One region of the Rugamonas sp. FW305-51 genome, then DNA from elsewhere that is predicted to be linked to it. Evidence: predicted binding sites of a transcription regulator. Region 1 holds the regulator's gene; each other region holds the start of a gene.
What was found. The regulator sigma-54, encoded in region 1, starts transcription at its own class of promoters, with help from an activator protein. The targets are predictions, from matches to a motif close to TGGCANGNAANCTGCTTT.

Region 1 (2,264 bases):
TCGAGAAGCTGCGCGAGAACCAGGCGCTGTCCCTGTCCGGGGGCGAGCGGCGCCGGGTCGAAATCGCGCGCGCACTGGCGACCAATCCCCGCTTCGTGCTGCTCGACGAACCATTCGCCGGGGTCGACCCGATCGCCGTCATTGAGATCCAGCGCATCGTGCGCTTCCTCAAGGAACGCGGCATCGGCGTGCTGATCACCGATCACAATGTGCGCGAGACGCTGGGCATCTGCGACCGCGCGTATATCATCAACCAGGGCACGGTATTGGCGTCAGGCCGGCCAGACGACATCATCGCCAACGAATCGGTGCGTCGCGTGTATCTGGGTGAACACTTCCGTATGTAAGGTATGTAAGTAAAGCCATGAAACAGTCATTGCAACTGCGCACTTCGCAGCACCTCGCGCTGACCCCGCAACTGCAGCAATCGATACGCCTGCTGCAGTTGTCCACGCTGGAGTTGCACCAGGAATTGGAACAGCTGCTGACCGACAATCCGCTGCTGGAGCGGCTCGACGATCCGCTCGACCATTCCGTGCGGCTGCTGGCCGACGGCGCCATCAGCCAGCAAAGCGCGCCGGCCGAGGCGCCGCCCGAAGGCCCGCCCGGCCAGCAGCAGGATGCGCCCGCGCCGGCCGAGGCCGAGCCGTTCGAGGGCGCCGACGGCGACGCCGCGCCCGAGGGCGACATGGACTGGAGCGACGCCGGGCGCAGCAAGACGCCCGACGACGAGGACTCCCGGCCCCAGCTCGAAGCAAACCACTGCACCCTGCGCGAACACCTGATGGAGCAGATGCGGGTGACGGTGCTGGAAATGCGCGACCGGGCGCTGGTGGAAATCATCATCGACGCGCTCGACGAAAACGGCTACCTGGAAGAACCGCTGGAAGAAATCCTGGCCCGCCTGCCGGCAGAACTGGACATCGAGCCCGAGGAGCTGCAGACGGCCTTGTCGTTATTGCAAAGTTTCGACCCCGTGGGCGTGGGCGCCCGCAACGCCTCCGAGTGCCTGGCGCTGCAGATCAAGCGCATGCCGCACGTGCCGCTGGTGACGCGCCGCATGGCGCTGGCCATCGTGGAACAGCACCTGGCCTGGTTCGCCCAGCGCGACTTCAACAAGCTCAAGAAGGCCATGCAGTGCGACGACGAGGACTTGCGCGAAGCGCAGGCCGTGATCCGCCAGTGCAATCCGCACCCGGGCGCCGCGTTTGCCTCGGACGTGTCGGACTACGTGGTGCCGGACGTGATCGTCAAGAAGGCCCGCAACGGCTGGCAGGTCACCTTGAACAACGACGTCATGCCGCGCCTGCGGGTCAACGCCATGTACGCCAACCTGCTCAAGCAGGGCAAGGGCGAGGGCGCCATGGGGGCCCAGCTGCAGGAAGCGAAATGGCTGATCAAGAACATGCGCCAGCGCTTCGACACCATCCTGCGCGTGGCGCAAGCCATAGTGGAACGGCAAAAGAATTTTTTCTCGCACGGCGCCGTTGCCATGAGGCCCCTTGTGTTGCGTGAAATTGCTGATACACTGGGACTACACGAGAGTACTATTTCTCGGGTAACAACTCAGAAGTATATGCTGACCCCGCATGGCATGTTTGAGTTGAAATATTTCTTTGGCAGCCATGTCGCCACCGAAGCGGGGGGAGAAGCATCATCGACGGCGATACGTGCACTGATCGTGCAATTGACAGGAGCAGAAGACCCTAAAAATCCTTTATCCGACAGTAAGATTGCGGACATGCTGGGAGAACAAGGCATGGTGATTGCGCGACGAACTGTTGCCAAATATCGCGAAGCATTAAAGATCCCGCCAGTCAGTCTCCGCAAGTCTTTGTAGTTATCTGGTTCCTGCGCGCCCGGCCTGAAAGGGCAGCGCACTGACCGTAAGCGACATCATCTTTAGGAGTGTGTATGAATCTCACCATCAGTGGACATCATCTCGAAGTGACCCCAGCCATTCGCGAATATGTGCAGAACAAGCTGGAGCGCATCAAACGCCACTTCGATCAAGTGATTGATATTGCTGTCATCCTGACCGTAGATAACCTCACCGAGAAAGAGAAGCGCCAGAAGGCAGAGATCAATTTGCGCATGTCCGGCAAGACCGTGTATGTGGAGAGCCTGTCGCAAGACCTGTACGCCGCCATCGACACCCTGATCGACAAGCTTGATCGTCAGGTCATGAAATACAAATCCAAAGTTCAGGAACACGGCCACGATGCGATCAAGCATCTGCCGGACACCTTCGAACCCGCCGCCAC
Region 2 (2,264 bases), on a different contig from region 1:
CCGTTTCCACTTCGATGCGCTTGCCGTTATGGCTGAAGTGGTACCAGTACAGCAGCATGGAGCCGAACGATGCCATCAGACGGTCGGCGATGTCGCGCGCGCCGGGCACGTTGTGGTCGTCCTTTTCCGGCAGGGTGCAGCCCAGCACGGACACGCCGGTGCGCATCACGTCCATCGGGTGGGCCGATGCCGGCAGCGCTTCGAGCGCCGACTTGACCGACTGCGGCAAGCCGCGCAGCGATTTGAGCTTGCTCTTGTAGCCTTTCAGTTCGGCGGCGGTGGGCAGCTTGCCGTGCACCAGCAGGTAGGCGATTTCCTCGAATTGGCAGGTGTTGGCCACGTCCAGGATGTCGTAACCGCGGTAGTGCAAATCGTTGCCGGTCTTGCCGACGGAGCACAGCGCGGTATTGCCGGCGGTCACGCCCGACAGGGCAACGGATTTCTTCGGCTTGAAGGTGGCGACTTGTTCAGCACTCATTTGATCTCTCCAGATGTTCTATGTTTGGGATTGCGATTTTGCGATTGCGGTGTAAGGCTTTGCCTGTTGTTCCTGCGATTACTTCTTCTGCGCCTGGAACAGCGCGTCGAGCTTCTGCTCGAAGCTGTGGTAGTTGATGCGCTCGTACAGTTCCATGCGGGTCTGCATGGTGTCGACCACGTTCTTCTGGGTGCCGTCGCGGCGGATCGCGCCGTAGACGTTTTCGGCCGCCTTGTTCATGGCGCGGAAGGCCGACAGCGGATACAGCACCAGGCCCACGTCGGCGCCGCGCAGCTCGTCCACCGTGTACAGCGGGGTGGCGCCGAACTCGGTGATGTTGGCCAGCACCGGCACCTTGACGGCCTTGGCGAACTGGGAATACATGGGCAGGTCGGTGATCGCTTCCGGGAAGATCATGTCGGCGCCCGCTTCCACGCAGGCGATGGCACGCTCCAGGGCCGATTCCAGGCCTTCCACGGCCAGCGCATCGGTGCGCGCCATGATGACGAAGTTCTCGTCGGTGCGGGCATCGACGGCGGCCTTGATGCGGTCGACCATCTCCTGCTTGGAGACGATCTCCTTGCCCGGACGGTGGCCGCAACGCTTGGCGCCGACCTGGTCTTCGATGTGGATGGCGGCGGCGCCGAACTTGATCATGGACTTGACGGTGCGCGCCACGTTGAAGGCGGACGAGCCGAAGCCGGTGTCGACGTCGACCAGCAGCGGCAGGTCGCACACGTCGGTGATGCGGCGCACGTCGGTCAGCACGTCGTCCAGGTTCGAGATGCCCAGGTCGGGCAAGCCCAGCGAACCGGCGGCCACGCCGCCGCCCGACAGGTAGATGGCCTTGAAACCGGCGCGCTTGGCCAGCAGGGCGTGGTTGGCATTGATGGCGCCCACCACCTGCAGCGGGGATTCTTCTTGTACGGCTTTGCGGAATGCGGCGCCGGCGGAGTATTGGCTCATGTCAGACCTTTCGTTGGTGCGTGTGGGTGGTTGCGCGGTAGCGCGTTGCGTCACTTATTGCAAGGGACGTGCCAGCGCGTGCCGGCGCGCCGCGGCGGTGGACAAACCCAGCAAAATCAAGCACTTGGCGCATGACAGGCAGGAAAAATTGTTGAGCATGCAAGTATCCGATGTTGCAACGAGGTTGCAACGATGTTGCATCGAAGTTTCGCAGTGGAACATTGAAACGTAGTGGCGTACAATTGAAACATGCGCCATTCCACTCCCCTGCCCCTGGACAACACCGACAAGCCCGTGATCTGGACCGTGTCGGTGTCGCGCCTGTACGACCTGTTCCGCGACATCACGCTGGAATACGACGAGCTGGCCACCATCGAACCGATCAACCTGGGCTTCGACGAAGCGGCGCGCCACATCCGCGAACGGATGGCCACCGAGCGCTGCGACGCCGTCATCGCGGCCGGCTCCAACGCGGCCTATCTGAAGGGCCGGCTGTCGGTGCCGGTGGTGATCGCCAAGGCCAGCGGCTTCGACGTGATGCAGGCGCTGGCGCGGGCGCGCCGGGTGTCGGACCGCATTGGCGTCATCACCTACCAGGACCCGATGCCGGAGCTGGCCGAATTTGCCGCCACCTTCGGCTTCTCCATCGTGCAGCGCACCTACGCCACCGAGGAGGATGCACGGGCCCAGATCAATGAACTGAAGGCGGCCGGCATCCAGGCCATCGTCGGCGCCGGCCTGATCACGGACCTGGCCGAGGAAGCGGGGCTGACGGGCGTGTTCGTCTACTCGGCCGCCTCGATCCGCCAGGCCTTCGACG
Region 3 (2,264 bases), on a different contig from region 1:
ATGACCTGTTCCAGGTTGTACACAAAAATCTTGCCGTCGCCGATCTTGCCGGTGCGGGCAGCGCCTTCGATCGCTTCGATCGCCTGGTCGACGATGGCATCGTCGACGGCCGCTTCGATCTTGGTCTTGGGCAGGAAGTCGACCACATATTCGGCGCCACGGTAGAGCTCGGTGTGGCCTTTCTGGCGGCCGAAGCCCTTCACTTCCGTGACGGTAATACCTTGCACGTTAATCGCCGACAAGGCCTCGCGGACCTCGTCCAGCTTGAACGGCTTGATGATGGCGGTAATCAGTTTCATGGCAGACTCGCTTAGAAAGTTTTCGTGATGGTCAGGACGGCGCCGGTCTTGGCCAGGTTCTTGCCGTTAGGCGCGATGTACGCTTCCGTATCGGCATAGATGGCGGCCAGCGACACGGAGGCGAAACCGAAGTCCTTGGTCACGCCCACTTTGTAGTCGGTGTAGCTGGACGCGCCGTTATTCTTCACGTTCTGGTGGCCCACGTGCAGGTTCAGGTTGTAGCCGTCGTACACGTCGTAGTTGAAAGCCGCGTCCAGGTAGCCGCTGTTCTTGCTGTCGGCAAAGCCGAACAGGTTGGTGGTCGAATGCGAGTACTTGAGCGAGAACGGGCCGGCGCTGAGCTGGCCGTACAGTTCGAAGGTGTTGGCGTTCGGGTGCAGGCCGTTCGATGGGTAGAAGTAGTACAGGCCGCCCACGTCGTAGGAAATGTCCTTGGCGATTTCGCCGCGCTTGCCGCCGTACAGATCCCATTCGACGTCACCGTCACCACCGGCGTCCTTGGTCCATTTGATGGTCGACAGCCAAGTGCCGGCGTAGAAACCGGTCGGGTTGTGGGTATAATCCGCACCGCCCTGCAGCGCCGGGTTCAAACGGGTTTGCGAAATGCCGCGGTAACGGTAATCGCTGGCCAGGCCAATGTTGTAGCTGATTTCATTGTCCGGTTTTGCCTCAGGTTTCGCGTCTTCCGCGCGGGCCACGCCCATGGAAGCGAATGCTAAAGTCAACGCTGCGGCAAGAGTGAGCTTCTTGGTAAGGCATTTCATAACGATTTCCTTTAGGTTGAACTTGGTTAGCAGATGCGGTTTACAATTTAGGCTGAAAAACAAACGTTCCCTCCTTCTTTAGCAGAATGCGTGCCAGCTTGCGTTAAGGCAAGGGCGCTATAAAAGAGGCAAGCGTGTGCCGCTTGCTGGGGCAGCGGACGGCATCCGCGCGCGGACCGGAACAACTGTCACAGAATTCGCACCATATTAAAGCCGGGGTGCACCGCAATGGTGCGATGCATTGCCGACAACATCAAGGACTATCATGGACATGAACACTTTTTTTAATGACTTGCAGAGCAAGATCAACCAGGCAATCGAGAATTCGCCGGCAAAAGATATCGAAAAGAACGTCAAATCGATGATGACGCAAGGCTTTGCCCGTCTGGACCTGGTCACCCGCGAAGAGTTCGACGTGCAGGCCCAGGTGCTGGCCAAGACCCGCAGCAAGCTGGAAGCACTGGAGGCGCGCGTTGCCGAACTGGAAGCACGCTTGACCGCAGAAAAGTAATGTCATATCCGGACCGGGCGCTCGCACCGGTCCGCTGTGCAGCGGGCCACGTCGAGGCCGCCTGCTTTCCCCAGCTTGCCCCCGCTGTGTGACAGCGTGATGACCGTCGCATGGATGCGACACCTCCGTCCCTTGGGGCAGCTCAATATCGCACCGCCATAACGTCCTACGATTTCAGCAGCCTGTCCCCTTCCCCACCCAAGGATACCGATGAGCTTAGCTGTGCTGAAAAGCCGGGCGCTGGCCGGGATGGCGGCGCCGGAAGTGAGCGTGGAAGTGCATCTGGCCAACGGCCTGCCCTCCTTCACCATCGTCGGCCTGCCGGAAACGGAGGTCAAGGAGGCGCGCGACCGGGTGCGCGCCGCGATCCAGAACGGCGGTTTCGAGATGCCGGCCCAGCGCATCACCGTCAACCTGGCGCCGGCCGACCTGCCCAAGGAATCGGGCCGCTTCGACTTGCCGATCGCGCTGGGCATCCTGGCCGCGTCGCGCCAGATTCCCGGCCACCGCCTGCACCATTATGAATTTGCGGGGGAACTGTCGCTGTCGGGCGAACTGCGGCCTATCCGCGGCGCCCTGGCCATGTCCTATGCCATGCTGCGCGGGGGCAACCAGCACGCCTTCATCCTGCCCCAGGCCAATGCCAACGAAGCGGCGTTGGCGGGCGGCACCGTCATCCATCCGGCGCAG

Region 2: prpB (methylisocitrate lyase) is a predicted target of sigma-54. The motif match lies at 1,501-1,518, and genes of this name have one in related genera.
Region 3: AC3WOS_RS06020 (TorF family putative porin) is a predicted target of sigma-54. The motif match lies at 1,142-1,159, and genes of this name have one in related genera.

What each region holds. Positions count from the first base shown of each region.
Region 1 is NZ_JBYSZG010000041.1:23,192-25,455, reverse strand. It holds gene lptB (LPS export ABC transporter ATP-binding protein) at 1-347, shown strand, start outside; gene AC3WOS_RS22465 (RNA polymerase factor sigma-54) at 365-1,840, shown strand; gene hpf (ribosome hibernation-promoting factor, HPF/YfiA family) at 1,915-2,264, shown strand, end outside.
Region 2 is NZ_JBYSZG010000021.1:47,261-49,524, forward strand. It holds gene prpC (bifunctional 2-methylcitrate synthase/citrate synthase) at 1-478, opposite strand, end outside; gene prpB (methylisocitrate lyase) at 557-1,444, opposite strand; gene prpR (propionate catabolism operon regulatory protein PrpR) at 1,694-2,264, shown strand, end outside.
Region 3 is NZ_JBYSZG010000005.1:187,812-190,075, forward strand. It holds gene AC3WOS_RS06015 (P-II family nitrogen regulator) at 1-299, opposite strand, end outside; gene AC3WOS_RS06020 (TorF family putative porin) at 311-1,063, opposite strand; gene AC3WOS_RS06025 (accessory factor UbiK family protein) at 1,329-1,574, shown strand; partial or broken gene AC3WOS_RS06030 (YifB family Mg chelatase-like AAA ATPase) at 1,785-2,264, shown strand, end outside.